DNA from 2 places in the Microbacterium sp. ZW T2_14 genome. Region 1 is predicted to be linked to the other one. Evidence: predicted binding sites of a transcription regulator. Region 1 holds the regulator's gene; the other holds the start of a gene.
The links. Region 1 encodes HspR, which represses chaperone genes until heat shock. Its sites were predicted from a motif close to AAGTTGAGTCNNNNNGACTCAACTT; they were not measured.

Region 1 (15,436 bases):
AGCAGCTCGTCGGGATCGGCGTCGGGGAAGTGGCGCGCCAGGACGGCGCGCCAACCCTGCGCGCGCTCATACGCGGTCTCGATGTGCTGCGGGCCGGTGATGCAGGCGATCCGCCGGTAGCCGGCCTGCACCAGATTCTCGGTGGCCGCCTGCCCGGCGGTGCGGTTCGCCATGACCACACCGTCGATGTCGTAGCCCGTCCCCCGGTCGACGGCCACGACCGGGCGGCCGGTGGCCATGAGCTCGTCGAGATTCGTGTGATCGGATGCCGCCGCCAGGATCACGCCGGCCATGTGCTCGGAGATCGCGATCTGGAGGTAGATGGCCTCCTTCTCCATCTGTGCGTCGGTGTTGCACAGCACCACCGAGTAGCCGGCCTGGGAGGCGACATCCTCCACTCCGCGCGCCATCTCGGTGAAGTAGGGGTTCTCGATGTCGGGGATCACCAGGGCGATCACCTCGGACGCCTGCCTGCGGAGCGTACGCGCCGTGCGATTCGGTGTGAACTTCAGCTGGCGGGCCGCGTCGCGCACCGCGAGCGTCTTCTCGTCCGACACCCCCATGCCGTTGAAGACGCGGGAGACCGTCGCCGGCGACACGCCGGCGAGCTTGGCGACCTCGTAGATGGTGGCCACGGCACCCCGCTTCCCCTGCACCGACCCGCGTTGACATGCCGGTGTGCCCACCATACAGTGTTGAAATCGATTCCAGAATATCCGCCATCCGATCGCACCATCGCGCCCCCTCGGGCGCACCGACACGAGGACGTGCCGACCGATGAACGCACCCCAGTCCCCCTCCTCCGCCCTCACGTCGATCGCCTCGCTGCGGTCGGTGCAGACGCGGTCCATCTCGCCCGAGAACTTCGACGGCTCCGCCGGCGGGGGCGGTCGCGCGACCGAGGGCACGGGAGCGACCTGCGCCCGCGACCTCGGTCCGGGATGGAAGATCTCCCCCAGCGTCGACATCAGGGCCGGCGAGACCTTCGACCTCGCGAACATCGACGGTCCCGGCCGGATCACCCACATCTGGATCACGACGCACACCGACAACTGGCGCACGCTCCTGCTGCGCGCCTACTGGGACGGCGCCGAGGAACCGGCCGTCGAGGTGCCGTACGGCGACTTCTTCTGCAACGGCTGGGGCGCGTTCGCCCAGGTGAACTCAGCGACGATCGCTGCCAACCCTCACGGCGGCTTCAACTCCTACTGGCCCATGCCTTTCCGCGACGGCGCACGACTCACTGTCGAGAACACGTCGGTCGTCGACGTCCGCGTGTACTACCAGGTCACCTACGAGATCGGCGGCGACTACTCGGCCGACGGGTACTTCCACGCGCAGTGGCGCCGGTCGAACCCGCTGGAGGAGCTCGTCCCCCACACGATCCTGGAGGGCATCGAGGGCCAGGGCCAGTACGTCGGCACCTATATCGCGTGGGGCGTCAACTCCAACGGCTGGTGGGGTGAGGGCGAGATGAAGTTCTACCTCGACGACGACACCGACTACCCGACGATCTGCGGCACCGGCACCGAGGACTACTTCGGCGGCGCCTGGAACTTCGACATCCCCGGCAAGGGCTACACGGAGTTCTCCACGCCCTACCTCGGCATGCCGCAGGTGATCCGCCCTGACGGCCTCTACGTCAGCCAGCAGCGCTTCGGCATGTACCGCTGGCACCTGCCGGATCCGATCCACTTCTCGCGCGGCATCCCCAAGGTCGACATCCAGGCGCTCGGGTGGCGCAGCGGGTGGCGATACCTTCCGCTGCGCGACGACATCGCCTCGACCGCGATGTTCTATCTCGACCGGCCCACTGCTCGCCGGCCCCGCACGCCGACCGCCGACGACCTGGAGGTGCACCTAGGCACCGCGCCGGTGCCCGACATCGGTGCGACGCCGCCGCGCGCACCACAGGACTGAGACGGCGCGCGCCGGCGTCAGTTGATGATCTGGCCGCGCTCGTCCGCGCGAAGCGCAGCGAGACGCTCGTGCCAGGTCTGCAGCGCCTCGGGCGTCAGCCTCGTCCAGTCCGTGACCTCACCGACGACCCGAAGCGCCGCGTCGCTCCGGTACGAGCGCGTGGGGTTGCCGGGGAACTTCTTATCGGTCACGTTCGGATCGTTCTCGAACGGCCCGGTCGGCTCGACGGCGTAGACGCGCGGCTGGCCGTCTCCGGCCGCAAGCTCAGCCGCCAGCCCCGCACCATCGCGCAGAGCGGTGAAATAGATGTGGTTCATGATCACTTCGGGCCGGTAGTTCGACCGGAAGCCCGGCGTCAGCAGGTCGCCGACCTGGAGGTCGGCCTTCGTGCCGTGGTAGAACGGCCCTTCGTCCAGTGCGTCGCTCACCGCGACAGCCTAGGCGCCCGGCATCCGTGAACGGAACCCGTGCCGAGATCGCCGGACCGCCGTGCGGAAGGACCGGCTCGCGGGCTGATTGACTGGCAGCATGGTGCACCCTCGAGCGACCGCTGCTGATCCCACTGCCGACGCCGAGGTGGCGGTGCGCGCGGCGTCGGCCGGCGCCGCCGTTGCGCGGGCGCGCTACGCCACCGGAAGCCGGCGTACCGCCGATCGAGGTCTGGACTTCACCACGGAAGCCGACGTCGAGACGGAGCGCGCCATCCGTGACGTGCTCGCCGAGCTGCGGCCGGGCGATGCGATCGTCGGCGAGGAGCTCGGATCCAGCGGCGACGGGCGCCGCCGGTGGCTGGTCGATCCGATCTGCGGCACCCTCAACTTCGCTGCCGGCGTGCCTCTGTTCGCCGTGAACGTCGCGTTGGACGTCGATGACGTCACCGCCGCCGCGGCGGTCGCCGATCCCGCCGCCGGCGACGTGTTCTGGACGGACGGCGCGGCCGCCTGGCACCGTCCCGAGACGACCGCCCCCGATACCGGCGTCGACCGCCGCCTGCAACCGACGTCGTCGTCCCGGCTGGTCACGGTGAACCTGGAGTCGAGCTATCCGGATGACAGCGGCATCCGCCTGCTGTCGGACGAAGTCTTCCGCGCCCGGTTCAGCCCCCGCTTCCTGTCGACCACGCTGGCTCTCGCGTGGGTCGCGACCGGCCAGCAGGCCGGCTACGTCACCGCGGGCGACCTGCGGGGCAGTGTGCACTGGACGGCCGGGATCGCGCTGTGCCGGGCGGCGGGCGCGGTCGTCACCAACCTCGCCGGCGGCGAGCTGCACACGGGCCACCACGGTCTGATCGCCGCTGCGGACGCCGGGACGCACGCCTTCCTGCTGGACCGCCTGCACGCGGGCGGCTAGCCCCCGATCCCGGTGCCGCAACCAGCTTCGTCGAGATCTCGTGCGAAGCGCAGGTTCGGACGGTCGGCCAATACACGGCGGGCCCAGGTCTCGACCTCCCGGGCCACTTCCTCCGCAGTCAAGGGATCCGTGTCGATGATGCGCGCATCCCACCGGGGATCGCCCTTCGTCCAGGCAGCCCACCGCTCCCATTGCATCGCCGTTGAGCTCTCGGTGCGGATCACCTCTGGGCTGTGTGTGGGATCCAGGGTGTGGCGGTGGAACCACTCGCCGAACCTGACGTGGTGGACGAGCGTGTGCTCGGGCTCACCACGCGCTCTCAATCGAGCACGACGCACCTCTGGTGAGCAGTGGAGCACGCAGACGGCGATCCCGTCGAGCTGATCCGCCGAGGGTGCAGCCAACAGTTCACCCATGGGCACCTGGCCACACAGCAGCAGATGATGGCCGGCTCGTTGCCCGGCCACGGCCCGTTGCACCCAGTGCTCGATGGCGGCATGCCGCCACGCAGTGTCGGCGTCCGCAGGCACCCCGATGGAATCGAACTCGACGCAATCGAGGCGGCTCGGCCAGTCGACGGCTTTCACGGCATCGAGCGCGGTCGACTTGCCGGCCCCACTGGCGCCCGTCAACGACAGCAGCATCCCTCGTACTCCTCCCCGCCGCTTCCACCCGGCGCCCCGGATCGCGCCCGCCACCCATCCCGAAGGAATCGGACGGCGGGCGCGACATCACGACGCTAGGGCTTGCCCGGCTTCCCGGGCTTGTCGGGCTTGCCGGGCTTGTCTGGGAACTCCGGCCGCGGCGGACGCGGGTCGTAGTGGACGGCGGTGAGCGTCAGCGCGCAACCGTCGCACGAGGTGAGGATCGCACGGTCGCCGCTCGCCGTCGTCGTCACCACCAACTGCGAATCGGCGCGCGACGCGTCTCGGCGGACCATGGCTGCGAACGACAGCTCGAGCGTCTCACCCGCCGGGATGTCACCCACCCACCGCAGCGTCGTCCCGTCGAGCACCGGGGTGCCGATCGACGACGCCAGGGACGCGGCATCCAACGTCGCATCATCGACGAGTCCCGCGAGGTCCACGGCGAGCGCGACGCCCTCGGCGGTGGCGCTGTCGGTCGACGCGGTGACCGTGTAGGTCACGACGTCGTCACGCACGACCTTCGTCCCGGCAGCGGGGTCGGAGCTCACGGAGACCGAGAGCCCCGGCAGCTGCTCTTTCGCCTTCACGAGCGAGAGGTCGTCGAACTGCACCCAGCGGTCGCCGTTCAGATGCGTGCCGACGAACGCCTGCACCTGTGTGCGATCGCCGCTGTGGAAGGTCACCGAGTACCGCGTGTACGCGCCGACCGCATCGAACGCGGTCTCGCCGATGGTCGCTCCGCCGGCGCCGAGCTCACGGACGCCGAGGGCTCCCTGGGCGGGCGTGCCGCCGGTCACCACGAAACCGGTGAGGGTGTAGGTGGTGTTCGGCTCGACCGCGACGTCCTGGTGCACATCGATCCAGCCGGCGTTGAAGCGCATCCACGCCTGCTTCGTGCCGCCGTAGGCCCACGTGTGGTTGATGTCGATGCCGCAGTTGCCCGTGCAGGCCCACGGCGCAGGCATCGAGCCGTCGACCGCGCGCTCGAAACCGGGGTCCTGGATCAGGTTCGGGTTCACGACGGTGCCGTTCTCATCGATCTCGGCGCGCAGCAGGTAGGTGTTGTACGGCTCCCACTGCGACAGCGAGAAGTAGAGGTCGCCGTCCTCCGACCACGGATGCATGTAGCCGCCGTAGAGTCCCGGGAAGTCGGCGAAGCTCGCGAGTCGCTGCCGATCGCTCCACGGGCCCTCGGGCGAGGGCGAGGTGCGCAGCACGAGATCGAGGTTCTCGTCGAGGTACGTCATGAGCCAGCCGCCGGTGTGCTCGCTGTACTGCACCGACAGCTCTGCGACGTTCGGCGGCACGATCGCGACGGCGGCGGTGTCGTCGCCGAGCACCCATGTCGACCCGTTCCAGTACGAGTAGGCCGATTTGTCGAGCAGCTGCGTCTCGGGCACCCGCGCGACGTGCGCGGCGCCGAAGCGGCCGTTGGGCGTGCCGAACATGTAGACATAGCCGTCGTGGCGCTCGAAGGCGACCATCTGGAACGGATGCTGTCCGTCAGGCGTGTTCGTCCACTGCGGGCCGTCCGTCGAGTTCCATGTCTCGCCGTTGTCGTCCGAATAGGCGATGCGGCTGTAGTTCGTGTCCCACGCACCGGGCGCGCCCCACTGCCGTACCGACATGAACGCCAGATACTGCCGCGACCCGACGGCGATGCCCGCGGTGGGGATCGTGGTGATCTCCTGACCGTTGATCTTCAGCGACGGGATCAGCTCGCCGGCGTGGCCGGGGGCGTCCTCGACCGCCGAATCGAAGGTCATGCCGTCGGAGAGGTCGGTGTCGGAGCTGCGCAGCAGCACGTTGGAGCGCCAGTCGCCGCCGCCTCCGCCGGGTCCGGTCCAGTCGCCGAACGTGTCGCCGAACGCGGTGAGGATCTGGCCCTGGCCGTTGTCCCACATGATCCCGAGATCGGTGCCCGTCACCCGCCAGGCGGTGTCGGTCGCGCTCGTCGACTTCGGACCTGTCATCTTGCCGATGACCACGGCCGGCGAGTGATCGGCGAAGGCCGACGCCGCGGCGATCTCGTCCATCGGCGATGGTGCCGGGGCTTGAGCCGCCGTCGCACCGCCAGAGGCGACGAGCCCGATGACCAGCGTGCCGGCGGCGGCGATGACGGCGGTGTTCGTTCGTAGTCGTCGCATCTTCGCGACCCCTTTCCACAGATGCGGTCGGCCTACTTGAGACCGGCCATCTTGATGTTGCCGATGATCTGGCGCTGGAAAACGAGGAACAGGATGATCACCGGCGCCGCGGCGAGGACCGATCCTGCGATGAGCAGCCCGAGCTCGGTGCTGCGCTCCGAGCGGAAGGTCGCCAGGTACTGCTGCACCACGAACTGGTCGGGCGTGGTGATCGTCATGATCGGCCACACGTAGGAATTCCAGTACGCGAGGAAGGCGGTGATGCCCATCACCACGAATGGGGGCTTCGACAGCGGCAGGAACAGCTTCGTGAAGATCCGCATCCGCCCGCAGCCGTCGAGCATGGCGGCCTCTTCGAGACTGGACGGGATGCTCAGGTAGAACTGCCGGATGAAGAAGATCATCCCGGCGCTGGCGGCACCCGGGATCACGAGCACCGCCAGGGTGTCGAGCATCTGAAGGTTGGTCACGACGATGAAGCTCGTGAGGAGGATGGTCATGCCGGGGATGAACATCGTGGTGATGACGACGACCCAGAGAGTCCGCTTGAACCGGAAGTCCAGCCGGGCGAACGCGTACGCCGCGAGCGAGTTGACCGTGAGAGCGAGCAGTGTGAACAGCACGGCGCCGAGGAAGGTCCACAGCATCGTGCGGGTGAACGTGGGATCGGCGAGGATCTGGGCGTAGTTCTCCCAGCGCCACACCTCGGGGAAGAACTGGAAGGGCGTCTCGATCACTTCGGTCTTCGACTTGAAGCCGGCGATCACCATCCAGGCCAGGGGGAACAGCGCGGCGGCGACGAAGACGATCCCGACGATCGCCTTGCCGATCGCGTAGAACCACCACGTCAGGTCTCGGTGCGGACGCCGCTGGACGACCGGCGCCGCGACGGCGGCTTGCTGAACGGCGGCCACGTCAGTCCACCAGCCTCTCGGAATTGACGAAACGGAACACCAGCGCCGACACCGTGCCCAGCACCACGAACAGCAGCAGCGCCGCCGCGATCGAGTAGCCGACGTTGATGTCGTTGCGGAAGTGGTTGAAGATGAACAGGTTCGGCAGGGTCGTCGAGTTGAGCGGCCCGCCGCCCGTCATGACGAGCGGCAGCTCGAACTGCTGGATCGCAGCGACGAACCCGGTGATGAGCAGGTACAGGAAGACGTTCTTCATCTGCGGCAGCGTGATGTACCGCGTCTTCTCCCACCAGTCGGCGCCCTCCATCGCCGCCGCCTCGTAGTACTCGGTCGGGATGTCGATCATCGCCGCCACCATGATCAGCGAGGTGAGGCCGATCCCCAGCCAGATGGCGGGGATCGCGATGGCCAGCAGCGCCCACGCCGGGTCGCCGATCCAGGCGATGGGGTCGATGCCGAACCCGCCGAGCATCGCGTTGAGGATGCCGCCCGAGTAGTTGTAGATCAGCACGAAGATGATCGAGGTGATGACCGCCGAGATGATCGTCGGGATGTAGATGCTCACCTTCAGCAGGCCCGCGAACCAGCGCGACACGCTGACGACGAGGCTCGAGAAGAAGAACGCGAGGATCAGCATCGGCGGCACCGTCATCGCCACGAAGACGAACCCGCGGCCGATCGACTCCCAGAACAGCGGGTCGCTCAGGACGTTGGTGTAGTTGCGCCATCCGACGAACTCGGGGTCCTTGTAGAAGCTCCAGTCCTGGAACGAGAGGTATCCGGCGTAGACCGCCGGCCAGACCACGAAGATCCCGAGGAGGACCAGCGCCGGAAGGATGAGCAGGTAGGCGATCCTTCCGTCGCGGTACCGGAATCTGTTGTGACGGTGCTTGTCGTGCCGGCGACCGGGGAGCACCATCGTCTCCGTCTCGGTCATCATCGTCTGCGTCGCGGTCATTTCCTCACCTCGCTGTGGGCCGGGGCACAGGTCCGGGGGTCGATGGCATCGACCCCCGGATCCGATCCTTCGCTAGGACGTCGGCGCCTTGCTGGGCAGATCGTCGCGCTGGATCACCGTGTTGATGGCATCCTCCGCCGTCTTGATGGCGTCGTCCGGCGAGGCCGCGCCCTTCATCACCGACTCCATCGCGGTGCCGACGGCGAGAGACACGTCCCAGGGGTAGGTGGGCTCGGGGATCGCGCTCGGCACGATGTCGTTCATCACGATCGACGACCACGGTGCGGCCGCGCTGGCCTCGTCGGCCGAGACCGCCTCCTGCACCGACTCGCGCACCGGCACCTTGGTGAACTGCGTGTCCACGAAGAACGGGACGAGAAGCTCGGGGTCGCCCGCGAGCGCCCACGTGAGGAAGTCGGCCGCCGCCTGCGCGTTCTTGGACTTGGCGTCGATGACCCAGCGGAAGTTGCCGAGCGTCGTCGCACCGCGACCGTCGGCGTCGGCTGAGTTCGGGAACGCGCCGATCCCCGTCTTGGGCAGCACATCCGCGTAGTCGGAGCCGATCTCCGACATCATCCACGATCCCGACACCTTGAAGGCGACCTTCTCCTCGCCGAAGTCCTTACCTCCGACGTAGACGTCGAGCGCCTGCTGGGCCATGTATCCCTCGTCCCACAGCGTCTTGTAGTTCTCCATGAGCTGCCGGTAGCCGTCGTCGTCGATGTCGGGCGCGGTCCAATCCTCGTTGAGCGCGGTGTGACCGGCGAAGTTGTACTGCTGACCGACGGACGACCACGCGAAGGTCACGGCGTCGCTCGCCGGCGAGATGCAGTACTGCCCGTCCGCCAGGGTCGGCTTGATCGCCGCGCACATGTCGAACAGCTCGTCCCACGTGGTCGGACCGGTCTCCGGATCCAGCCCGGCCGCCGACAGCAGGTCCTTGTTCCAGAACAGCACCGTCTGCGGCTCCAGCAGGAGCGGATACGCGTAGTACTTGCCGTCGAGCTGCGAGATGGGCTGCGCCGGCTCGATGATCTCGTCGAGCTTGTCCTGAGGAACGAGGTCGTTGAGCTCGTGGAGCTGCCCGGCGTTGACGGCATCCGTGATGCTGGCGGAGAAGGTGTAGATGTCGGGGGCCTTCCCCGCCGCCTGCGCCGACTTCATCTTCTGGTCCCAGGCATCGGCCGGCACCTCCGTGTCGACCACCTTGATCTCGTCCTGGGATTCGTTGAACTGCTTCACGATGCCGGCGTACCAGTCGTTCTCGACCGGGGTGAAGGTGCGGTGCCAGAACTGGATCGTCGCCACGCCGTCGTCGCCGTTGTCGCCGCCGCCGGCGCTGCAGCCGGCGAGCGCCATACCTGCGGTTGCCGCGGCCGCCACGGCCAGCAAGAGCCTGCTGTTTCTCTTGTGCATTCGTCCCTCCTCAGGAACACGACTCTTCGGTGAGTCGCAGCTGTGGCCGGTCAGGGGAGCCCGGTCGGACCGATCGAGCGGTGGCCGCCGGCTTGCGCGGATCGCCACTGATCTCGTCTCGGGTCAGGCTAGACGAAATCGATTTCACACGCAACGGGCGCGGGGGCTGATTCTGCGAGAACATGCCACCCTCCGTCTCGCCGGATGCGCCGATTCGGGCGTCGGGGGCGTGAAATCACGGTCTCGGGCGTTCGATCACCAATCGAGGTCGTTGTATCGATTTCACAACCGCCCGTCACGGGCACTCACCTCGAGGCGATGAATCCGATATCGATTTCACTCCGCACATCGTTCGCCGCGAAGCCTTCGAAGGCCGCCCGCGCGACGGCGTCAGTCGTCCGCGGACTGCTCGCGGTCCTCGCGCGTAGGCGCGATCGGCGTGCGGGGGCGCCAGACGACGACCTCCGTGGCCCGTCGCACCCGGGTGCCGTGCCGCAGGGTCACGACGTTGCCGGTCGAGCCGGCGGCGAAGACCCGGGCGCCCGGCCGCTTCTCGAGCTCGGCGCGCATGCGGTCTTCGAGGTCGCGCACGCGCCCGTGCAGCTCCTGCACGCGATTCTCGAGCTCGAGGATCCTCACGATGGCGGGCAGCCCGATGCCGTCCGCCGACATCCGCGCGACCTCGCGGAGCTGCTCGACGTGCCGCAGCGAGTAGCGCCGCGAACCGCCCTGGGTGCGGGCGGGCACGACGAGGCCCAGCCGGTCGTACTGGCGGAGCGTCTGCGGGTGCATGCCCGACAGCTCCGCGGCGACGGCGATCGCGAAGATCGGAGCGTCCTCGTCGATGTCGTGCGGCTCAACCATGTCGATCACCCCGATTCCGGTCGTCGAGCGAGCGTGCGAGGCGAAAGGCCCGGAACCGACGACGCGCGCCGCCCCGAGGCGCTCCGTCTCGCTCGTTCCTCACTCGCTCGACGACCGTCATCTCGTCTAGCCCCGCGCTTTCGCCATCATGTCGGCGCGCGGGTTCTCCTTCGGCTCGAGGCTCTGGAAGCGCTCGAGCGCCTCGCGCGCGGCGTCGTCCAGGTGCGACGGCACAGCGACCTGCACCTCGGCCAAGAGATCGCCGGTGCCCTTCGAGGTCTCGACGCCGCGACCCTTCACCCGCAGCACGCGGCCGGACGGCGTGCCGGGCGCGACGCGCAGCCGAACCGGGTCGCCGCCGAGCGTCGGCACCTCGATGGTGGCGCCGAGCGCTGCCTCGGTGAACGTCACCGGCACGGTCACGCGCAGGTTGAGGCCGTCGCGTGTGAACACCGGATGCGGCCGCACCGCGACCTGCACGACGATGTCGCCGTTCTCCCCGCCGTCGGGCGAAGGGCGCCCGCGACCGCGCAGCCGGATCTTCTGTCCATCGGACACCCCTGCCGGGATCTTCACCTTGAAGGGCTTGCCGTCCTCACCCTGCAGCGTGATGGTCTCGCCCTTGGTGGCGGTCACGAAGTCGATCGTCGTGCGCGCCGTGACGTCGGCGCCGCGCGTCGGTCCCCCGTAGCCCCGGAAGCCGCCCGTCGACTGCCCGAACCGGCCGGAGCCGAAGCCCGCGCCCTGCTGCTGGTTGAACATGGCGAAGATGTCGTCGAAGTCCTCGGCATTCTGGTATCGCGCGCCGCGACCCTGGTTGAACATCGAGAAGACGTCTTCGAAACCGCCGGCTCCGCCCTGGCCACCCGCGGTGAAACGAGCACCCGAGCCCATCGCACGGATCTGGTCGTACTCCTTGCGCTGCTCCGCGTCGGAGAGCACCGAGTACGCCTCGCTGACCTCCTTGAACTTCGCCTCGGCGGCGGCGTCACCCTGATTGGAGTCTGGGTGGTACTTCCGCGCGAGCTTGCGGTACGTCTTCTTGAGGTCAGCCTCGCTGACGTCCTTGGAGACGCCGAGCACCGAGTAGAAGTCCTTGTCGAACCAGTCCTGACTGGCCATGGTGCTCCTTCGGGCTAGTCGGCGGGAACCGCGACGACGACCTTCGCCGGGCGCAGCTCCACCGAGCCGAGGCGGTAGCCGGTCTCGACGACCTCCAGGATCGTCGCCTCGGTCGCGCCGGGCGTCGGCACCTGGAAGATCGCCTCGTGCTGCTGCGGGTCGAAAGCCTCGCCCGCGGCGCCGTAGGTCGACAGGCCCATGCGCTCGGCGACGCCACGCAGCTTCTCGGCGATGGCGGCGAATGGGGAACCCTCTTCGAGGTCGCCGTGCTTCTCCGCGCGGTCGAGGTCGTCCAGCACCGGGAGGAGGCCCTTGGCGACCGCGCCCTGGGCGCGCTCGATCTCGACCTCTCGCTGCTCCTCGGTGCGACGACGGTAGTTGGCGTACTCCGCCTGCAGTCGCTTGAGGTCGTTCAGCAGCGCCGACTCGAGGTCGGCGAGCACGGCGTCCTCCGCGGCGGCGTCGGCGTTCTGCGCCGACCCGAGGATGTCGTCGACCGTGAGCTCATCGCTCTGGGCGGCTTCGTCCGCGGGCGCCTCGGCGCTGTCATCCTGGCCCTCCTGCGGGTCGGACCCGGAAGCCTGCGCTTCCGGGTCCTCGCCACCGGGGACCTCGTTCTCGAAGTCCTTGTCGGCCATGGTTACTTCTTCTCTTCGTCTTCGTCGATGACCTCGGCGTCGACGACGTCCTCGTCGGCGCTCGGCGCACCCTGGGCGTCAGCGGGCTCGCCGGCGGCGGCATCCGGAGCCGACTGAGCGGCCTGGCCGGAGGCGTAGATCGCCTCGCCGAGCTTGCCCTGGCTCTGGTTGAGCTTGTCGAACGCGGTCTTCACGGCCTCGTCGTCGTCGCCTGCCAGCGCCGTCTTGAGCGCGTCGACGTCACCCTGGACCTCGGTCTTGACGTCCTCGGGAAGCTTGTCGTCGTTCTCCTTGATGAGCTTCTCGATCGAGTACGACAGGGTCTCGGCCTGGTTGCGCACCTCGGCGGCCTCGCGGCGCTTCTTGTCCTCGGCGGCGTGCTCCTCGGCCTCGCGCACCATGCGCTCGATGTCGTCCTTCGGCAGCGACGAGCCGCCGGTGATCGTCATCGACTGCTCCTTGCCGGTGCCCTTGTCCTTCGCGGAGACGTGGACGATGCCGTTGGCGTCGATGTCGAAGGTGACCTCGACCTGCGGGATGCCGCGCGGAGCCGGCGCGATGCCGGTCAGCTCGAACGTGCCCAGCGGCTTGTTGTCGCGGGTGAACTCGCGCTCGCCCTGGAAGACCTGGATCGCGACCGACGGCTGGTTGTCATCGGCGGTGGTGAAGGTCTCGCTGCGCTTGGTCGGGATGGCGGTGTTGCGCTCGATGAGCTTCGTCATGATGCCGCCCTTGGTCTCGATACCGAGGCTGAGGGGGGTCACGTCGATGAGGAGGACGTCCTTGCGCTCGCCCTTGAGGACACCGGCCTGGAGGGCCGCGCCCACGGCGACGACCTCATCCGGGTTCACGCCCTTGTTGGGCTCCTTGCCGGCCTCGCGCTGGACGAGCTCCGACACCGCAGGCATGCGGGTCGAGCCGCCGACGAGCACGACGTGGTCGATGTCGCCGACCTTGATGCCGGCTTCGCGGATGACGTCCTCGAAGGGCTTCTTGGTGCGGTCGAGCAGGTCCTTGGTGAGGTCCTCGAACTTCGCACGCGTGATGGTCTCCGACAGCGAGACGGGGCCCGAGTCGGTGAGCGACAGGTAGGGGAGGTTGACCGACGTCGAGGTCGAGCTCGACAGCTCCTTCTTCGCCTGCTCCGCGGCCTCCTTGAGGCGCTGCAGCGCGATCTTGTCGCCGGAGACGTCGACACCGGTGGTGTCCTTGAACTGCTTGATGAAGTGGTCGACGAGACGCTGGTCCCAGTCGTCGCCGCCGAGGCGGTTGTCACCGGCGGTCGCGCGCACCTGGATGGTCGAGAAGTCGTCGTCCTTGCCCACCTCGAGGAGCGAGACGTCGAAGGTGCCGCCACCGAGGTCGAAGACGAGGATGAGCTCGTCCTCCTTGCCCTTGTCGAGGCCGTAGGCCAGCGCGGCGGCGGTGGGCTCGTTGATGATGCGCAGGACGTTGAGACCCGCGATCTCGCCGGCCTCCTTGGTGGCCTGGCGCTCGGCGTCGTTGAAGTACGCGGGGACCGTGATGACGGCATCCGTCACCGTGTCGCCGAGGTACTGCTCGGCATCGCGCTTGAGCTTCTGCAGGATGCGGGCCGAGATCTCCTGCGGCGTCCACTTCTTGCCGTCGACATCGAAGCCCCAGTCGGTGCCCATGTGGCGCTTGACCGACGAGACGGTGCGGTCGACGTTGGTGACGGCCTGGCGCTTGGCGGTCTCGCCGACGAGCACCTCGCCGTCCTTGGTGAATGCGACCACCGACGGGGTGGTGCGGAAGCCCTCGGCGTTCGCGATGACCTTCGGCTCGCCGCCCTCGAGGACGCTCACGACCGAATTGGTCGTACCGAGGTCGATTCCAACAGCACGTGCCATGTGTATCTCTCCTTCATATGGACGCAGAACGGATGCCGGCGCCCGGGGTTGATGGGAAGTCTGCTCGCGGCTCGAACGTGAGGTTGAGTCGCGATGGCTCAACCATACGCCCGGGGCGCGGCATCCGTCAAATCAAACTTGATACGAAGCGGCTCAAGTTAGCCGCTGGCCGGTTCAGAGGTCGCGGGGAAGCGCGAAGGCTCAGCCGATCATCGTCCCCTCGGCCGCCTCGTTCGGCTTCGGATCGGGCAGGCGTCGCATGCGGAAGCCGTTCAGCGCGCCCAGGAGGGCCGCGAGGATGGGGATCAGCAGCGCGACCTGCAGCGCGAGGTGGCGGGCCTCGGTGTTGATCCGGATGACCTCGGCGGAGGCTTCCGGAGACTCGTCGGCGAGCAGCTCTTCGAGGCCGGTGTTCGACATCAGCTCGGCGTCCTCCTCCAGCACCGTGGACACCTGCTGCTGCTGCTCCGCGGTGAGCACCGTGCTCGCATCGGAGAGCGCGGTGAACGCCGTGGCGAGCGTGGCGAGCATGATGGCGCCGGCGAACGCGAGACCGAAGGAGAGCCCGAACGAACCCGCGGCCGAGTTGACGCCGGCCGCCTCGCTGACCCGCTCGTCGGAGATCGGCGACAGCGTGTAGTTGTTGAGCTGCGAGACCAGCAGTCCCAGCCCGGATCCGGCGATGATGAGCGGCACCACGAGGTACCAGCCCGAGTCGGCGATCGGAACGAGAGGCACGATCGCCACGAGGCCGACGAGGGCGAGCGAGAAGCCCACGAGGATGAGATTCGCGGGGCGCCCCTTGCCCCGCCGGCCGGCCCAGATCGCGACCACGAACATGCTGAGCGACAGCGGGGCGATCGACAGGCCGGCCTGCAGCGCGTTGTACTCGAGCACCATCTGCAGATAGAGCGGAAGGACGATCATCGTGCCGCCGAGGGCGATCTGCTGGAGGAGCTGCCCGCTGACCCCGGTTCGGAACGGCTTGGACGAGAACAGGGCCGGGTCGAGCAGCACGGGCTTGCCCCGCTTCTTGCGCGCGTTGAGCCACCACGCGAGTCCGCCGAGCGCGACGATGCCGAGGCCGATGAGGAGCCCGACGTAGCCGCCGCCCTCCTGCCAGACCAGGATTCCGAGCACGACACCGCCCATGCCCACGACCGACAGCCCGGCGCCGACGAGGTCGATCGAGCGGTCTCCGTGGTACTTCACGTCCTTCACGAGACCGAGACCGAGGAGGACGACGAGGATGATGAGGGCCTCGAGGGCGAACGCCACCCGGTACGACCAGAAGGTCGTGATGAAACCACCGAGCAGCGGGCCGACCGCCGCCGCGATCGCGGCGGAGGCACCGACCAGCGCGTAGACGCGCTTCTGGTGATCGCCGGCGAAGTTGCCGTGGATGAGCGACTGCATCGACGGCAGGAGGAGCGATGCGCCGATGCCGCCGATCACCGCCCAGAAGATGATGACGGTGGTCAGGTTCTGGGCCAACGTCATCGCCACTGCGCCGACCGCGTATCCGAGCAGACCCAGGGTGTAGGCGAGCTTGCGTCCGATGAGGTCACCGGTCTTGCCGCCGAGCAGGA
Region 2 (15,436 bases), on a different contig from region 1:
ACGCGATCGGCCTCGGGCAGATGAACCTGCACGGCTACCTGGCGCGCGAGCACGTCTACTACGGCTCGGAGGAGGGTGTCGACTTCACGAACATCTACTTCTACTCGGTGCTGTTCCACGCGCTGCGCGCGTCCAACAAGATCGCGATCGAGCGCGGTGAGGTGTTCGACGGGTTCTGGGACTCGAAGTACGCCGACGGCTCGTTCTTCGACAAGTACATCGACCAGGAGTGGGCACCGGCCACCGAGAAGGTCGCGGAGATGTTCGCCGGCCACCACATCCCCACGCAGGACGACTGGCGCGAGCTGAAGGCCTCGATCCAGCAGCACGGCATCTACAACCAGAACCTGCAGGCCGTGCCGCCGACCGGATCGATCTCGTACATCAACAACTCGACGTCGTCGATCCACCCGATCGCGGCGAAGGTCGAGATCCGCAAGGAAGGCAAGCTCGGGCGCGTCTACTACCCGGCGGCGTTCATGACGAACGACAACCTGGAGTACTACCAGGACGCGTACGAGATCGGCTACGAGAAGGTCATCGACACGTACGCCGCCGCCACGCAGCACGTCGACCAGGGCCTGTCGCTCACGCTGTTCTTCAAGGACACCGCGACCACGCGCGACATCAACAAGGCGCAGATCTACGCGTGGCGCAAGGGCATCAAGACGATCTACTACATCCGCCTGCGTCAGATGGCGCTCGAGGGGACGGACATGACCGAGTGCGTCAGCTGCACGCTGTGATGGTCCGTTCAGGGATTTCGAGAGAAGAAGGACGATGAGCGAGAAGCTCCAGCTCCTGGACCACGTCCAGGCCATCAACTGGAACCGCATCCAGGACGACAAGGACCTCGAGGTGTGGAACCGCCTCGTGAACAACTTCTGGCTGCCCGAGAAGGTGCCGCTGTCGAACGACATCCAGTCGTGGAACACGCTGACGCCCGACGAGCAGACCCTGACGATGCGCGTGTTCACGGGGCTCACGCTCCTCGACACGATCCAGGGCACCGTCGGGGCCGTCTCGCTCATCCCCGACGCGATCACGCCGCACGAGGAGGCCGTCTACACGAACATCGCGTTCATGGAGTCGGTGCACGCCAAGTCGTACTCCTCGATCTTCTCGACGCTGTGCTCGACGAAGGAGATCGACGAGGCCTTCCGCTGGTCGGTCGAGAACCCGAACCTTCAGAAGAAGGCTCAGATCGTCATGGAGTACTACCGCGGCGACGAGCCGCTCAAGCGCAAGGTCGCCTCGACCCTGCTCGAGAGCTTCCTGTTCTACTCGGGCTTCTACCTGCCGATGCACTGGTCGAGCCGCGCCAAGCTCACCAACACCGCCGACCTCATCCGCCTCATCATCCGTGACGAGGCCGTGCACGGGTACTACATCGGCTACAAGTTCCAGAAGGGGCTCGAGAAGGTCGACCAGGCGAAGCGCGACGAGATCAAGGACTACACGTTCTCGCTGCTGTACGAGCTCTACGACAACGAGATCCAGTACACGCAGGACTTGTACGACGGCGTCGGCCTCACCGAGGACGTCAAGAAGTTCCTGCACTACAACGCCAACAAGGCCCTCATGAACCTGGGCTACGAGGCGATGTTCCCCTCGACCGTCACCGACGTGAGCCCGGCGATCCTGTCGGCCCTGTCGCCGAACGCCGACGAGAACCACGACTTCTTCTCGGGGTCGGGCTCGTCGTACGTCATCGGCAAGGCCGAGGCCACCGAGGACGAGGACTGGGACTTCTGAGACCCGGGATCTGAAAGACCCTGAGAGGACGGATGCCGCGGCCCGCGGCATCCGTCCTCTCTGCGTTCGTGACGCGGGACGCTTCAGCCGCGGGGCGGGGCGGCCGACGACCGGACGATGAGGGTCGTCGACAGCTCGGCGCGGGCAGCAGGGTGCTGGCCGGCGCGCACACGGACGATCACGTCGATGGCGGCACTGCCCATCTGTGCGAGCGGCTGCCGGATGGTCGTCAGCGGCGGGTCGATCCACGACGAGTGCGGAAGGTCGTCGAATCCGACCACCGACATGTCGTCGGGGATCCGGAGATCGCTCTCGCGGAGGGCGCGGATGGCGCCGAGGGCGCTGTCGTCGCTCGCGGCGAAGATGGCGGTCGGACGAACCTCGCGTGAGAGCAGCAGACGGGTCGCGTCGTAGCCCTGGTCGACGCCGTACTGGGTGCGGATGACCAGGCCATCGTCGACCGGAACGCCCGCCTGCTGCATCGCGGCCTGAAACCCCGCGAGACGCGCGATGCCGTTGTCTTGATCGAGAGGGCCGGTGATCGTCGCGATGCGGCGGTGCCCCAGCTGGAGGAGATGCTGTGCGGCGTCGAACGCTCCCTGGAAGTTCGTCGCGGCGATCGCGTACGTGCCGTCCGGTTCCCTGTGCAGGGGGTCCACGACCACGAGGGGGATCCCCGCCTCGGCGAGCAGTCGCCGCGCCTCCGGACTCGGAACGGCGACCACGCTCAGCAGGCCGTCGGATCCTCGCTCCAGGGCGTGCATCACCCAGTCGTCGCAGTCCTCCGGATCGGGTTCGACGGCCAGCACGAGATCTTTGCCGTGTCCCTTCGCTCCCTCGGCAGCCCCCCGGACCACGGCTTCGGACCAGGCCTGGTCGAGGTTCACCACGCGCATGTCGAGGAACCCGGTCGCCAGCCGCGGACGCATGCGGATCTCGTAGCCGTGGCGTTCCAGCACCGCTGCCACGCGGTCCCGTGTGGCGCGCGACACGTCCGGCCGGGAATTGAGCACCTTCGACACTGTCGGGACGGATACTCCTGCCTCGGTCGCGATCTGGGCGAGCTGGACTGCCATGGTTCCTCCGGATCAACTTTCCGAAAATGTTAGCGCCATCCGGTGAGGATCGGCCGCTGATTTCGCGCGACGCGCTGGACGCGCGCGGTCATATCGCTCTATAGTCTCCCCTTGAGGCACGAAATTTCGATTAAGGATATCGAAATCACACAAAGGAGTGAGCATGCAGAGGATGCGAGTAACGGCGATCACGGCGATGGCGCTCGGCGCCGTCCTGGTCCTGTCGGGATGCGGTCGCAGCGCGGACGGCGCGGCGGAGGCTTCTTCGGCCGGGCCGGCCGAAGAGGGAAAGGCATCCGGTGCGGTCGAGATCTGGACGGCCGGAGGGCATGCCGACAACCTGAAGAAGCTCGCCGCAGACTGGCTCGAGCAGAACCCGGACGCGAGCATCAAGGTCACGGACGTGCCCTGGGACCAGGTGATCACGAAGGCCCAGACGGCCACGGCAGCCGGCAAGGGGCCGGACATCATCATGACCGGCTCGGACCAGACCGCGACAGTGATCGGGATGGGCGCGTTCGACAGCGTCCCCGACGGCGTGTACGACAGCGACGACTTCTACCCGGCCGCCGTGGACTCGGTGACGGGCGAGGACGGGCTGTACGCGATGCCGTGGTACGTCGAGACGCGCTTCCTGTTCTATCGGAAGGACATCGCGGCCGAACTGGGCCTGTCGGCGCCGACGACGTGGGAAGAGACGCAGGCCATGGCCACGGCGTTCGCCTCCCGGCCCGGCGGCACCTACGGGATCAGCCTTCCCAAGCCCACCGAGCAGCCCGCGCAGGTCATCGTCCCCTTCGACGCGCAGGCCGGCGGCGAGATGACCGACGGCGACAAGTGGACGATCGACACGCCCGAGTTCGTCGCGGCCCTGGACTACTACGGCGGCTACTTCCAGCGCGGCGAAGCGCCGATGGGCGACGCCGACGCGACCTTCGAGAACGGCGGGACCCCGATGTTCATCTCGGGTCCCTGGATGCTCGACGTCTATCAGGAGGAGATCGACACGGGCGCCGCACCCGAGGGCTTCACCATGGACTCCGTCGGCTACACCGTTTCGCCCACCGGTCCTGGCGGCAACAACGACCAGTACATCGGCGGTGGCAACCTGGGCGTGTTCTCGGCATCCGACAACAAGGCGGCAGCATGGTCGCTGCTCTCGTGGATGGGGGAGCAGGAGCAGCAGGAGGCGTGGTACGACCTGCAGGGCGAGCTGCCCGCCAACGTCGCCGCCGGCGACTACGCGCCGATCCAGGACAACCCGGTGACGAAGACCCTCACCGAGCAGCTGCAGAACACCGTCGCCACGCCGAACTATCCCGCGTGGTCGCAGATCTCGGACCTCATCAGCAAGTACTCGGAGCAGGTCGCCCGTGGTGAGATCTCGGGCGCGGACGCCGCGAAAGAGATCCAGACGCAGGCAGACACGATCGGCTTCGGATGGTGACATCCGTTCACGCGCGGCCGGGGAAGGTCTCTTCCCTGGCCGCGCAGCGGCGCCGCTCGGCCCTCATCGCGTGGGTCTTCGTCGCGCCGTTCGTCCTGACGTTCGGGGTCTTCGGACTCATCCCGCTCGTCAGCTCGCTCGCCATGGCGTTCACCGACCTGCGGGCGCGGGACATCCGCAGCCCGTTCAACGTGAACTTCGTCGGATTCGAGAACTTCGTCGCGGTGCTCACCGACCCGTCGTTCCAGCGCGCACTGTTCAACACGCTGATGTTCGTGGTGGTGGGCGTCCCCGCCACCCTGTTCATCGCGCTCGTGCTCGCGGTGCTGCTCAACTCGGTGAGTCGCCGGGTCGCCACGTTCTTCCGCGTGGGCTACTACACGCCCGTCATCACGACGATCGTCGCGGTGGCCGTCGTGTGGCGCATCATGTACCAGAACACCGGCGTGTTCAACACGATCCTCGGCTGGGTCGGCATCACCGGGCCCAACTGGCTCAGCGATCCGAACACCGCACTGCTTGCGATCACGATCATGGCGGTCTGGCGCAACATCGGCGCGTCCATGGTGATCTTCCTGGCGGGCCTGCAGGGCATCCCCGCGGACGTCACCGAAGCCGCCTCGATCGACGGCGCCAACGCGGTCCAGAAGTTCTTCCGCATCACCATCCCGATGATGATGCCGACGATCCTGCTCAACACGATCCTGGTGACCACCGGCTACATGCAGTTCTTCGACGAGCCGTTCGTCATGACCAACGGCGGTCCGCTGGAGTCCACCACGTCGATCGCGCTGCAGGTCTACAACCAGTTCAAGTACGGGAACTACTCGGTCGGGGCCGCCGGCGCCTACGTGCTGTTCGCGCTGGTCGGCATCCTCGCGCTGATCCAGTTCCGCTTCTTCCGCCAGAGGACCTGACATGACGACGACTCTCGAAAGACCCGCCGCCACCGAGGCCGAATCCGCGCCGACGCGGGCACCGCGCAAGCCCATCCGCTGGGGGAATCTTGCCGTACTGGTCATCCTCTCGGTCGGCCTCGCCGCCACGGTCCTCCCGTTCGTCTGGATGGTGCTCGGCGCATTCAAGACCAAGGCCGAGATCATGGCGCGCCCGGTCACCTGGTGGCCGCAGCATCCCACGCTCGACAACTTCCGGGCGTGGCTCTTCGAGTTCGACATCCTCCGGCCGTTCTTCAATTCGGTGTTCCTCGCGGTCGTGACCGTCGCGACGACGCTGCTGTTCTCGTCGATGGTCGGCTGGGCGCTCGCGAAGATGAAGTTCCCCGGCAAGAACGTCATCATCGTCATCGTGCTGGCCACTCTGTTCGTGCCCGGCATCGTGACCCTGATCCCGCAGTTCGTGCTCGTCGCGAACCTGGGGATGGTCAACACGTACTGGGGGCTGATCCTGCCGGGCATGGTGGGCGCGTTCGGGGTCTTCCTGATGCGCCAGTTCATGCTCGAGATCCCGGATTCGCTCCTGGATGCGGCGCGGATCGACGGGGCGGGGGAGTTCCGCACGTTCTTCCAGATCGTGCTCCCGCTGTGCAAGGCGCCGCTGGCGACCCTCGCCATCTTCACCTTCATGGGGTCGTGGAACAGCTTCCTGTGGCCGCTGATCATCTCGCAGGACGACTCGATGTACACCCTGCCGGTCTCGCTGGCCCTCTTCTCGGCCGAGGCGGGCGGTCACGGGTCGGACTTCGGGCTGCAGATGGCGGGGTCGTTCCTCATCGTCATCCCGGTGCTCATCCTGTTCATCGCGATGCAGCGGCACTTCATCCAGGGCATCGCCCTGACGGGGATCAAGTGACCCGCGTCTCCGACATTCACACCAGACGTCCACACGGAAGGGAAACCGCATTCATGAGCAGCGTCATCGCCGCGCCCGAGGGGTTCATCTGGGGGGCGGCGACCGCCGGTCACCAGATCGAGGGCGGCAACGTCAACACCGGGCACTGGGAGAACGAGTATGCGCCGGGCACGCAGATCCCGGAGCCTTCGGGCGACGCCTGCGATTCGTACCACCGGTATCCCGAAGACATCGCGCTGCTGGCGGATGCGGGCCTCACCGCGTACCGGTTCTCCCTGGAGTGGTCGCGCATCGAACCCGAGGAAGGCGTCGTCTCGCGTGCTCAGCTCGCCCACTACCGGCGGATGATCGACACCTGCCGCGACCACGGCGTCGAGCCCATCGTGACGCTCCACCACTTCACCTTCCCGCGGTGGTGGGACCACTCGGGCGGGTGGTACGCCGAGCAGAGCACGGACAGGTTCCGGCGCTTCACCGAGGTCGCCGCGACGATCCTCCACGATGTGGACCTCGTCGTCACCATCAACGAGCCGAACATGATGGTCAACCAGAGCGAAGCGCGCATCGACACCGAGAACGGGGTGAACTTCCCCGGCCCGTCACCGTTCGTCGCCCGAGCGATCGCCGACGCGCACCACGCCTCGACGGAGGTGCTGCGCGGGGTCGGCGGCATCCGCTCGGGCTGGACCGTGGCGAACCAGGTGTTCCAGGCCGTCCCCGGGTGGGAGACGCAGCGCGACGAGTGGCAGTACTGGCGCGAGGACTTCTTCCTCGAGCAGGCGCGGGGTGACGACTTCATCGGCGTGCAGTCGTACCTCCGCACCATCATCGGACCGACCGACGACGAGTTGGGGTTCGGCCCGCAGCCGTGGCCGGAGGGCACCGAGCGCACGCTCACGGGGTGGGAGTACTACCCCGAGGCGCTCGGCGAGGCCCTTCGCCACACCCGCGAGGTCACCGGCGGCATTCCGATGATCGTCACCGAGAACGGCATGGCGACCACCGACGACGCGCGGCGCATCGATTACACGACGGGTGCGCTGGCGGGGATGGCCGCGGCGATGGCGGAAGGCTGCGACGTGCGCGGGTATCTCCACTGGTCGCTCCTCGACAACTACGAGTGGGGGTCCTTCCGACCGACTTTCGGACTGATCGCGGTGGACCGCGAGACGTTCGCCCGCAGCCCGAAGCCGAGTCTCGCGTGGTTGGGTGGGCTCGCGCAGCGCAACGAGATCCCTACGACGCCTCGGGAGAGCGGCGAAGTCGCGTAATAGACGGGCAGCGGGGCGGTCTCTTCTGTGGGGGATGCGCCGGAGCCCCGGTCCGGCACCCCGGCCGTGGGTCCCGAGCCCGCGGCTACCGGGGGCGCCGGCATTCTCGCGTCGGCCCCCCGGTCAACTCTCCCGCTGCTGTCCCGTATCCGCGACGCAGGCGCTCGGCGCACCGCTCTCGACGTGCAGCCGCAACGCCAATTCCGCCGGAAGAGGTGACACGGAGCGCTCGCGTTCCTATGGTTATGACAGCGGCGTCCGGCTGTGGGAACCGGCGCCGACAGTGCATGCGGTGAAAGGGGGGCTTGCGTGGACAACGAGGCGCGTCCAGTGGAAACTCCGGCCACGGCGTCGGCGACGGCACCGGCGCCTGCCGGCGTGACGCGCAGCACCCTGGTGTGGTTCGGACTGGGATTCGTACTGCTGTCGTTCTTCGCCGCCTTCCTGGGTTCGTGGCTCGCCCGATCAGTCGACACGTCCGAGCCGGCGCCCTCCGCGTCGGTAACTCCGGCACCCGATTACGAGGACGCCCTAGCCGAGATCCTTCCGGCGGGTTCGGCCGTGCGCGCGGGATCCGGCGTGCCGGAAGCCGGCAAAGGCCAGGAGGGGGACGTCTACATCGACATCCTCACCGCCGACGTCTACCTCTTCCAGGACGACTGGACCTTCGTCGGGAACATCCGCCAGTCCGCGGCTGAGAACCTCACCGGCGAGCAGGGGCCGGAAGGCGCGCAGGGCCCGGCGGGACCGCAGGGGGAGCAGGGCGAACAGGGCGAACAGGGCGAACAGGGCGAGCAAGGGCCGACCGGAGCGCCCGGTGCGCCGGGTACCCAGGTGACGCTGGGCACCGCCGCCCCGGACGACGCCGACTGCACCGCCGACGGCGACGTCTTCGTCGATACCGCAGCGGTGCAGTTCTACGAATGCACCGACGGTGCATGGACGCTCTTCGGTCCGACTCCGGAGCCGAGTCCGGAGCCCACGTCGTAGCGCGTCAGCGCCGCGTCGACGCGGTCACGGTGAACTTCGCGTTGCGCGCGATCTGCCGTGTCGGCCCGACCGTGCGCTCGAGCGCCGGACGGTATCGCAGCCCGGAGTTCCACACCGTCCACAGCTCGCCTCCCGGCCGCAGCACGCGAGCGGCCTCGGCGAACATCCGCGGGGCGATGCCCTCGTGCACGGCTGCGCCGGAGTGGAACGGCGGATTGAGCGCGATGAACGAACCGCTGCCGTCGGGCTGCGTGCCGAGCATGTCGTCGCGCACCACCTCGACCCGTTCCTCTACACCGTTCGCGCGTGCCGTCGCGTCGGCCGAGGCGACGGCTGCGGCCGACTGATCGGTCGCCAGCACGTGGAGATCGGGATGCCGCAGCGCGAGTGCCGTCGCGATCACCCCGGTGCCGCACGCCAAGTCGATCACGGCGCCACCCTCGGCGGTGAGACGAGGCAGAGGGTCGGTGCCGGTGACCAGCTGGTCGAGCAGGAACCTCGTGCCGATGTCGATCGTCGCGCCCGCGAAGGCACCGCCGAACGCGCACACCACGATGCCGTCGAGTGTCGCCTGGCGGGGTGCGGGGTCGCCGCCGCCGTGAGGCATGCGCGCCACGAGAACCCGGGACTTCTGCCGCGCGTGGCTGACGTCGAGCCGGCCGAAGCTCTCGCCGAGCACCTCGTTCATCGCGAGGGACATGTGCTTGATGCGCCCGCCGGCGAAGACGACGACCTCGGGTGCCGCGTGGGCGGCGATGAGATCGGCGATATCGCGCAGCGCCTCCAGTGACCGCGGCAGGCGGAGCAGCACGACGCGTGCGCCGCGCACCAGTTCGGGCGAGAGCGGCAGCGACGAGAAGGTGTCTGCGAAACCGAATCGCTCCGCGTTCGCGGCCAGCGCGCGCTCGCCGGTGAGCGGATCCTGGTGGACACGGATGCCGGTGCCGCCGTCCGCCGCCGCTCCGAGCGTGAGAGCGCCGTAGCCGTCGCCGATCACCGCGAGCCCGCCGACCCCGGCTTCGGCGCGCGCGGCCGCCGATTCATCGAGGAGCAGGCGGTCCGCAGCATCCGTCGCCACCAGGTCGGGAGCCTCCACGTCGGGCCATCGGCGCAGTCCGTCGAGTGAGAACGTCACCGTCCCACGGTAGCGGGCAGGCGATCGCGCCCGAGGGCACGGCGAATGCGCCGCGTCGCCCGGCGGCGGGCTAGCATTCAGCACATGCCGGAGCGCCCCTTCAGTCCTGTGATCTCCCTGCTCACGGTCGCGAGCGTCTGGGACGGGCACCTCGGCGCGCAACTGCGCGACCTCGGTCTGACGACCCGCAAGTACGCACTCCTCGCACACATCGAGGCGACGCCCGGCATCTCGTTCAGCGAGCTCTCGCGCCGCTCGCAGATCACGGTGCAGTCGGCGCACACCGCCGTGCAGACGCTGGTGGCGGACGGGCTCGTCGAGGACGCCACGAAGCACGCCGGATCGGCGTCGGACCTGCGTGTCACCTCGCGAGGGAGCGACGTGCTTCAGGCCGCGCAGGAGCGGCTGGCGGCGTTGGACGCCGGCCTCACGGACGCCGCTCCCGCGCTCGCGCGTGCGCTCGAAGGGCTCCACGAGGAGCCACCCCGCGCCGACGGCGAGCCGGCGGTCAGCTGACCTTCAGCCTGACTGAAGTCTTTCAGTTAGGCTGAAGGTGTGTTCCGGAACCCTCACTCCCTTTTCCGCGCCCTGGCGATCGCCGAGGCGATCTCCTGGACCCTGCTCATCGCGGGCCTGGTACTACGCGCCACCACCGGCTGGGCGCTCGGCGTCACGATCGGCGGCGGCATCCACGGATTCGTCTTCCTGTCGTACGGCGCCACGGCGATCCTCGTGGCACTGAACAACCGCTGGCGCGCGTGGCCGACCGTGGTCGCGCTCGTCAGCGCCGTCATCCCGTACGCCACCATCCCGGCCGAACTGTGGCTGCAGCGCAGCGGACGGCTGGCGGCCGCGTGGCGACTCGAGCCGACGGACGACCCGCGCGACCGCACCTGGTACGACCGGCTCATGCGGTGGTTCCTGCGGCGGCCGTGGGTGCTCGCGACGCTCATCGCCGTCGCGCTGGTCGTGCTCTTCGTCGTCCTGCTGATCGTCGGCCCGCCCGGCGGGTGAGGCGGGCGCGTCAACCGCGCTGCGGCAGCTGCTGCAGCGTCCAGGTGTTCCCATCCGGGTCGGGGAACGTCACGAAACGTCCCCACGCCTGCTCGTCGACGCCCTGCGCGTCGACGCCGAGGTCGCGGAGGTGCGCGAGCGCCTCGTCGGCGTCGGGCACGACGACCTGGATCGTGTTCTGGCGGCCGGGCTCGAGGTCTGTGCCGAACCCGGTGCCGAACGCGATCGAGCAGGCTGATCCCGGGGGCGTCATCTGCACGAACCGCAGACCGTCGAACGGTGTCTGGTCGTGATCGGCGTGGAACCCGATCCGCTCGTAGAACTCCTTCGCCCGGTCGACGTCCGTGACGGGCACGAAGATGAGCTCGATCTTCCAGTCCATGGTTCTCTCCTCTGCGATGCGGGTCCCCGGTTCCCGAGGTTACGCCGGGCGGCCGACACGACGGCGCCCTCGCTGTCGGATCCGGAACGCGGGAATACCTCGCCGCGAGACCTGTTGAACTTGACAATGCATGTATCAAGTTCAAAACTTGATGCTCGTTCACTCAAGTTTCAGGAGAGACGGAATGCCCGAAGACTTCACGCCCCAGGCCGGCGACGAGGGGAGCTCCTTCGATGAGTTCCTGGCACGCTATCTCGCGGGAGAGCGCGCGCGTGCCGAGCGATCGATCGACCTGAGCCGCTACCTCGGCGCGCGCACGCAGGAGCTGCTGCAGCGCGCCGGCAAGTACGCGCTCGAGCGCGGTCAGCGTGAGCTCGACGCCCTGCACGTGCTGCGGATCCTGGTCGGCGAAGCTCCGGCCCGGGATGCCGTGCGCCGTGTCGGCGCCGACCCCGACGCCATCTCGCGCGCCACGGAGGAGCGGCTGCCCGCCGCCTCGGCCCCGGCCGACGTCGACGGCGCCGTCGTGACGGCATCGGTCCAGCGCGCGCTGTTCCACGCCTTCCAGGTCGCCCGTTCGTCGGGCTCGACGTACGTCGACCCCGAGCACCTGTTCTTCGCGCTCGTGCTGGCGCAGGACACGCCTGCCGGCCAGGTGCTGGCGCGCGCCGGCGTGACCGCCGAGGCGCTCATGCAGGGCGCGCGCGAGACCGTGACGCCGGACGGTGCTGCCGAGGGGGAGGCGAGGACGGATGCCGCGGCATCCGACACCCCCATGCTCGACGCCTACGGCACCGACCTGACCGCACGCGCCGTGGCCGGCGAACTCGATCCTGTGATCGGACGGGCCGACGAGATCGAGCAGACCATCGAGATCCTGAGCCGTCGCACCAAGAACAACCCGGTGCTCGTCGGCGAGGCCGGCGTCGGCAAGACGGCGATCGTCGAGGGGCTCGCGCAGGCGATCATCGACGGCGGCGTGCCCGAGCAGCTGCTCGGCAAGCGCGTGGTGGCCCTCGACCTGCCCGCCATGCTGGCGGGGACCCGCTACCGCGGCGACTTCGAGGAGCGCCTGACCAAGACGATGGACGAGATCGCCGCCCACAAGGGCGAGCTCATCGTGTTCATCGACGAGGTGCACACGGTCGTGGGCGCCGGTGGCGCCGGTGACGGCGGCATGGACGCCGGCAACATCCTCAAGCCGCGCCTCGCACGCGGCGAGCTGCACCTCGTCGGCGCGACCACGCTCAAGGAGTACCGCGTCGTCGAGAAGGACCCCGCGCTCGAGCGCCGGTTCCAGCCGGTGCGCGTGGGCGAGCCTTCCGTCGAGGACGCCGTGCTCATCCTGCGTGGCCTGAAGCCCGCGTACGAGGAGCACCACGGCATCGTGTACACCGATGACGCGCTCCGTGCCGCGGTCGAGCTCAGCGATCGCTACCTGACCGAGCGCGTACTGCCCGACAAGGCCATCGACCTCATCGACCAGGCCGGTGCCCGCCTGCGCCTGCGCCTCGGCGCGGCCGTCGACGTGAGCGGCCTCATCGAGCGTCTGGCGACGCTCGAGGCCGACAAGAACGCCGCGGTGTCGGCCGAGCACTACGAGGAGGCGTCGCGGATCCGCGACCAGATCTCCGAGGTGCAGGCCAAGCTCGACGAGGCCACCAGCTCGGGCGCCGCTGCCGCGCCCATCGACGCGATCGTCGGCGAGCCCGAGATCGCGGCCGTCATCAGCCGGGCCACCGGCATCCCGGTCAACCGCCTCACCGAGACCGAGCGCGAGCGGCTGGCGTCCCTCGAGGACGAGCTGCACGGCCGTGTGATCGGGCAGGACGACGCGGTCGTCGCGGTCGCGAAGGCCGTGCGCCGCAACCGCACGGGCATGGGCGATGCGCGCCGGCCGGTGGGGTCGTTCCTCTTCCTCGGCCCGACCGGTGTCGGAAAGACCGAGCTGGCCAAGGCGCTCGCCGCGAGCCTGTTCGACGACGACACCGCCGTGATCCGCTTCGACATGAGCGAGTTCGGCGAGCGGCACACGGTGTCGCGTCTGGTCGGCGCCCCTCCGGGATACGTCGGCTACGACGAGGCGGGCCAGCTCACCGAGCGCGTGCGGCGCAACCCCTACTCGATCGTGCTGTTCGACGAGATCGAGAAGGCGCACCCCGACGTGTTCAACCTGCTGCTGCAGGTGCTCGACGACGGCCGCCTGACCGACGGGCAGGGTCGCACTGTCGACTTCCGCAACACCGTGATCGTCATGACCTCGAACCTCGGCTCGGAGTTCCTCGCCTCGCGCGGCGGTGCCATCGGCTTCCTGCCCGACGGGGGAGGGGCGACCGGTTTCGGTTCGGAGAAGGACCTGCGGGATCGCGTGTTCGGCAAGCTCCGCGAGGCGATGCGGCCCGAGTTCCTCAACCGCATCGACGAGATCGTGCTCTTCCGCAAGCTCGACAAGCCGCAGCTCGAGCGCATCGTGCGACTGCTCCTCGGCGCGTCCGAGGCCCGGCTGGCCAAGCGCGAGGTGGACTTCGTCGTCACCGACGGCGCCGTCGCCTGGCTCGCCGAGCACGGGTACGAGCCCGAGTACGGGGCCCGGCCGCTGCGTCGCCTGATCCAGCGCGAGGTGGACGACCGCATCGCGGACCTTTTCGTGACCGGTGCGCTGGTCGACGGCGGTGCCGTGACGGTGGACGCCGTGGGCGACGAGCTGTCGGTGGCCGCCGGGGCGTCGTTCCCTCTCGCCGCGTGAGCTGATCACACCCTCCACGAGAGGCGCCGTGCCTGCGGGCCGGCGCCTCTCGTCGTCGAGCGCGACGGCTGCGGTGCCGCGTCAGGCTCGCAGCATCCGTTTCAGCGTGATGGCATTGCGCACCGCGTTGCCCTCGCCGTCGTTGTTGAAGTATGCGTGCACCTCGTGTCCGGCGCCCTCCCATTCGCGGATGCGCTCGGCCCACCAGGCGAGGTCGTCGTCGGAGTACGAGCCGCCGTAGAGGTGCTCGGGGTCGGGACCGTGCAGTCGCACGTAGACGAGGGGAGCGGTCGCGCGCAGCACGCAGGGCAGCCGGGCCCCGCTCATGACGCAGTAGGCCGCGCCGTGGCGCTCGAGCATCGCGAACACGGCGTCATCCACCCACGAAGGATGCCGGAACTCGATCGCCGGCCGCGTCCATTCCGGCAGCGCCGCGAGGAAGTGCTCCAGGCGCGCGTCGTCGCGCTCCATCCCCGGGTGCAGCTGGACGATGAGCGGCCCCCGCCGCCCGCGGAGCTCGTGGAGCCCGCGGGTGACACGCGAGATCCAGACCTCCGGCTCGCGGAGCCGCCGTGCGTGGGTCAGTCCGCGAGGGGCCTTGACCGCCATCTCGAAGCCCTCCGGGAGCCGATCACGCCACGCGGCGAATCTCGCGTCGGCCGGCCACCGGTAGAAGCTGCCGTTGAGCTCGACCGCATCGAACTCGGCGGTGTACTCCGAGAGCCACTGGCTCTGGGGCCGGTGGTAGAGCACACCCCGCCAATGCGGGTAGACCCAGCCCGACGTCCCGATGCGCGCCATTCCTCCAGCCTGCGGCGCACGGGCGGCGTGCGGGACGGGGTTGCATCGGCGGGCGCGCCGCGATAGCCGGCCGTGGCCGTGGCGCTGGCGGCGGGGTCGCGGTGTCGACGTGCGCCAGTCGGCGACCGCTGACAGAGTGGGGGACATGACCCGCATCGGTGCGATCTTCAACCCCTACACCCACGCTCCTGACGAGTTCCGCGACGCGGTGCTCGCTGCCGAGTCGTCCGGCCTGCCGGAACTGTGGATCTGGGAGGACTGCTTCCGGCAGTCCGCGTTCGCGACGGTCGGTGCGGCGCTCGCCTGGACGGAGGCCCTCCGGATCGGGATCGGCATCGCGCCCATGCCGCTGCGCAACGTCGCGGCGACCGCCATGGAGCTCGCCACGGTGGAGCGACTCTTCCCGGGGAGGCTCCTGCCGGGCGTCGGGCACGGGGTGCTGGACTGGATGGGCGAGGTCGGCGCTCGGGTCGCGTCGCCTCTGACGCTGATGCGCGAGTACGTGCCGGCGCTGCGGAGCCTGCTGGCCGGCGACGAGGTCACGGCGGCGGGGCGGTACGTCACGCTCGAGGGCGTGCGCCTCGACTACGCACCACCCACGCCTCCGCTCGTCTATGCGGCGGCCGAGGGTCCCAAGACACTCCGGCTGAGCGGCGAGGTGGCCGACGGCACGGTGCTCGACAGCGGCCACACGGCGGAGGAGTACGCGATCGCGACGGCATCGATCCGCGAGGCGCGCGAACTCGCCGGCCGCGGCGGCGATCACGACGTGGTCGCCTACGTCGTGACGGCGTTCGGCGCGGATGCCGAGGCCCGCGCGATCGCGGATGTCGGCGACAAGCCCGACCCGGACCAGCGCGCGCTGTGGGGCGACCCCGCCCAGGTCGCCGCCGGCGCGCGGCGGTTCTTCGATGCCGGTGTGGACGACCTCGTGCTGCTGCCCTCCTCGCGCGGCGACATCGCCGAGTTCTACCGGGCGGCCGCCGAGGTCGCCCGCCTGGTCGGAC

Region 2: a site for HspR is predicted at 11,028-11,052, ahead of ACI3KY_RS14250 (ATP-dependent Clp protease ATP-binding subunit). Genes of this name have one in related genera too.

The regions. Positions count from the first base shown of each region.
Region 1 is NZ_JBJDRK010000020.1:25,385-40,820, forward strand. It holds gene ACI3KY_RS08800 (LacI family DNA-binding transcriptional regulator) at 1-635, opposite strand, end outside; gene ACI3KY_RS08805 (glycoside hydrolase family 172 protein) at 778-1,920, shown strand; gene arr (NAD(+)--rifampin ADP-ribosyltransferase) at 1,938-2,348, opposite strand; gene ACI3KY_RS08815 (inositol monophosphatase family protein) at 2,449-3,270, shown strand; gene ACI3KY_RS08820 (hypothetical protein) at 3,267-3,914, opposite strand; gene ACI3KY_RS08825 (DUF4185 domain-containing protein) at 4,010-6,064, opposite strand; gene ACI3KY_RS08830 (carbohydrate ABC transporter permease) at 6,097-6,978, opposite strand; gene ACI3KY_RS08835 (carbohydrate ABC transporter permease) at 6,980-7,936, opposite strand; gene ACI3KY_RS08840 (extracellular solute-binding protein) at 8,009-9,352, opposite strand; gene ACI3KY_RS08845 (heat shock protein transcriptional repressor HspR) at 9,743-10,216, opposite strand; gene ACI3KY_RS08850 (DnaJ C-terminal domain-containing protein) at 10,343-11,338, opposite strand; gene ACI3KY_RS08855 (nucleotide exchange factor GrpE) at 11,353-11,976, opposite strand; gene dnaK (molecular chaperone DnaK) at 11,979-13,847, opposite strand; gene ACI3KY_RS08865 (MFS transporter) at 14,049-15,436, opposite strand, start outside.
Region 2 is NZ_JBJDRK010000041.1:27,268-42,703, forward strand. It holds gene nrdE (class 1b ribonucleoside-diphosphate reductase subunit alpha) at 1-746, shown strand, start outside; gene nrdF (class 1b ribonucleoside-diphosphate reductase subunit beta) at 781-1,755, shown strand; gene ACI3KY_RS14200 (LacI family DNA-binding transcriptional regulator) at 1,839-2,831, opposite strand; gene ACI3KY_RS14205 (extracellular solute-binding protein) at 2,995-4,278, shown strand; gene ACI3KY_RS14210 (carbohydrate ABC transporter permease) at 4,272-5,195, shown strand; gene ACI3KY_RS14215 (carbohydrate ABC transporter permease) at 5,197-6,090, shown strand; gene ACI3KY_RS14220 (glycoside hydrolase family 1 protein) at 6,144-7,361, shown strand; gene ACI3KY_RS14225 (hypothetical protein) at 7,740-8,351, shown strand; gene ACI3KY_RS14230 (class I SAM-dependent methyltransferase) at 8,356-9,486, opposite strand; gene ACI3KY_RS14235 (MarR family winged helix-turn-helix transcriptional regulator) at 9,571-10,002, shown strand; gene ACI3KY_RS14240 (DUF3817 domain-containing protein) at 10,042-10,500, shown strand; gene ACI3KY_RS14245 (GNAT family N-acetyltransferase) at 10,511-10,882, opposite strand; gene ACI3KY_RS14250 (ATP-dependent Clp protease ATP-binding subunit) at 11,067-13,628, shown strand; gene ACI3KY_RS14255 (DUF72 domain-containing protein) at 13,710-14,429, opposite strand; gene ACI3KY_RS14260 (LLM class flavin-dependent oxidoreductase) at 14,575-15,436, shown strand, end outside.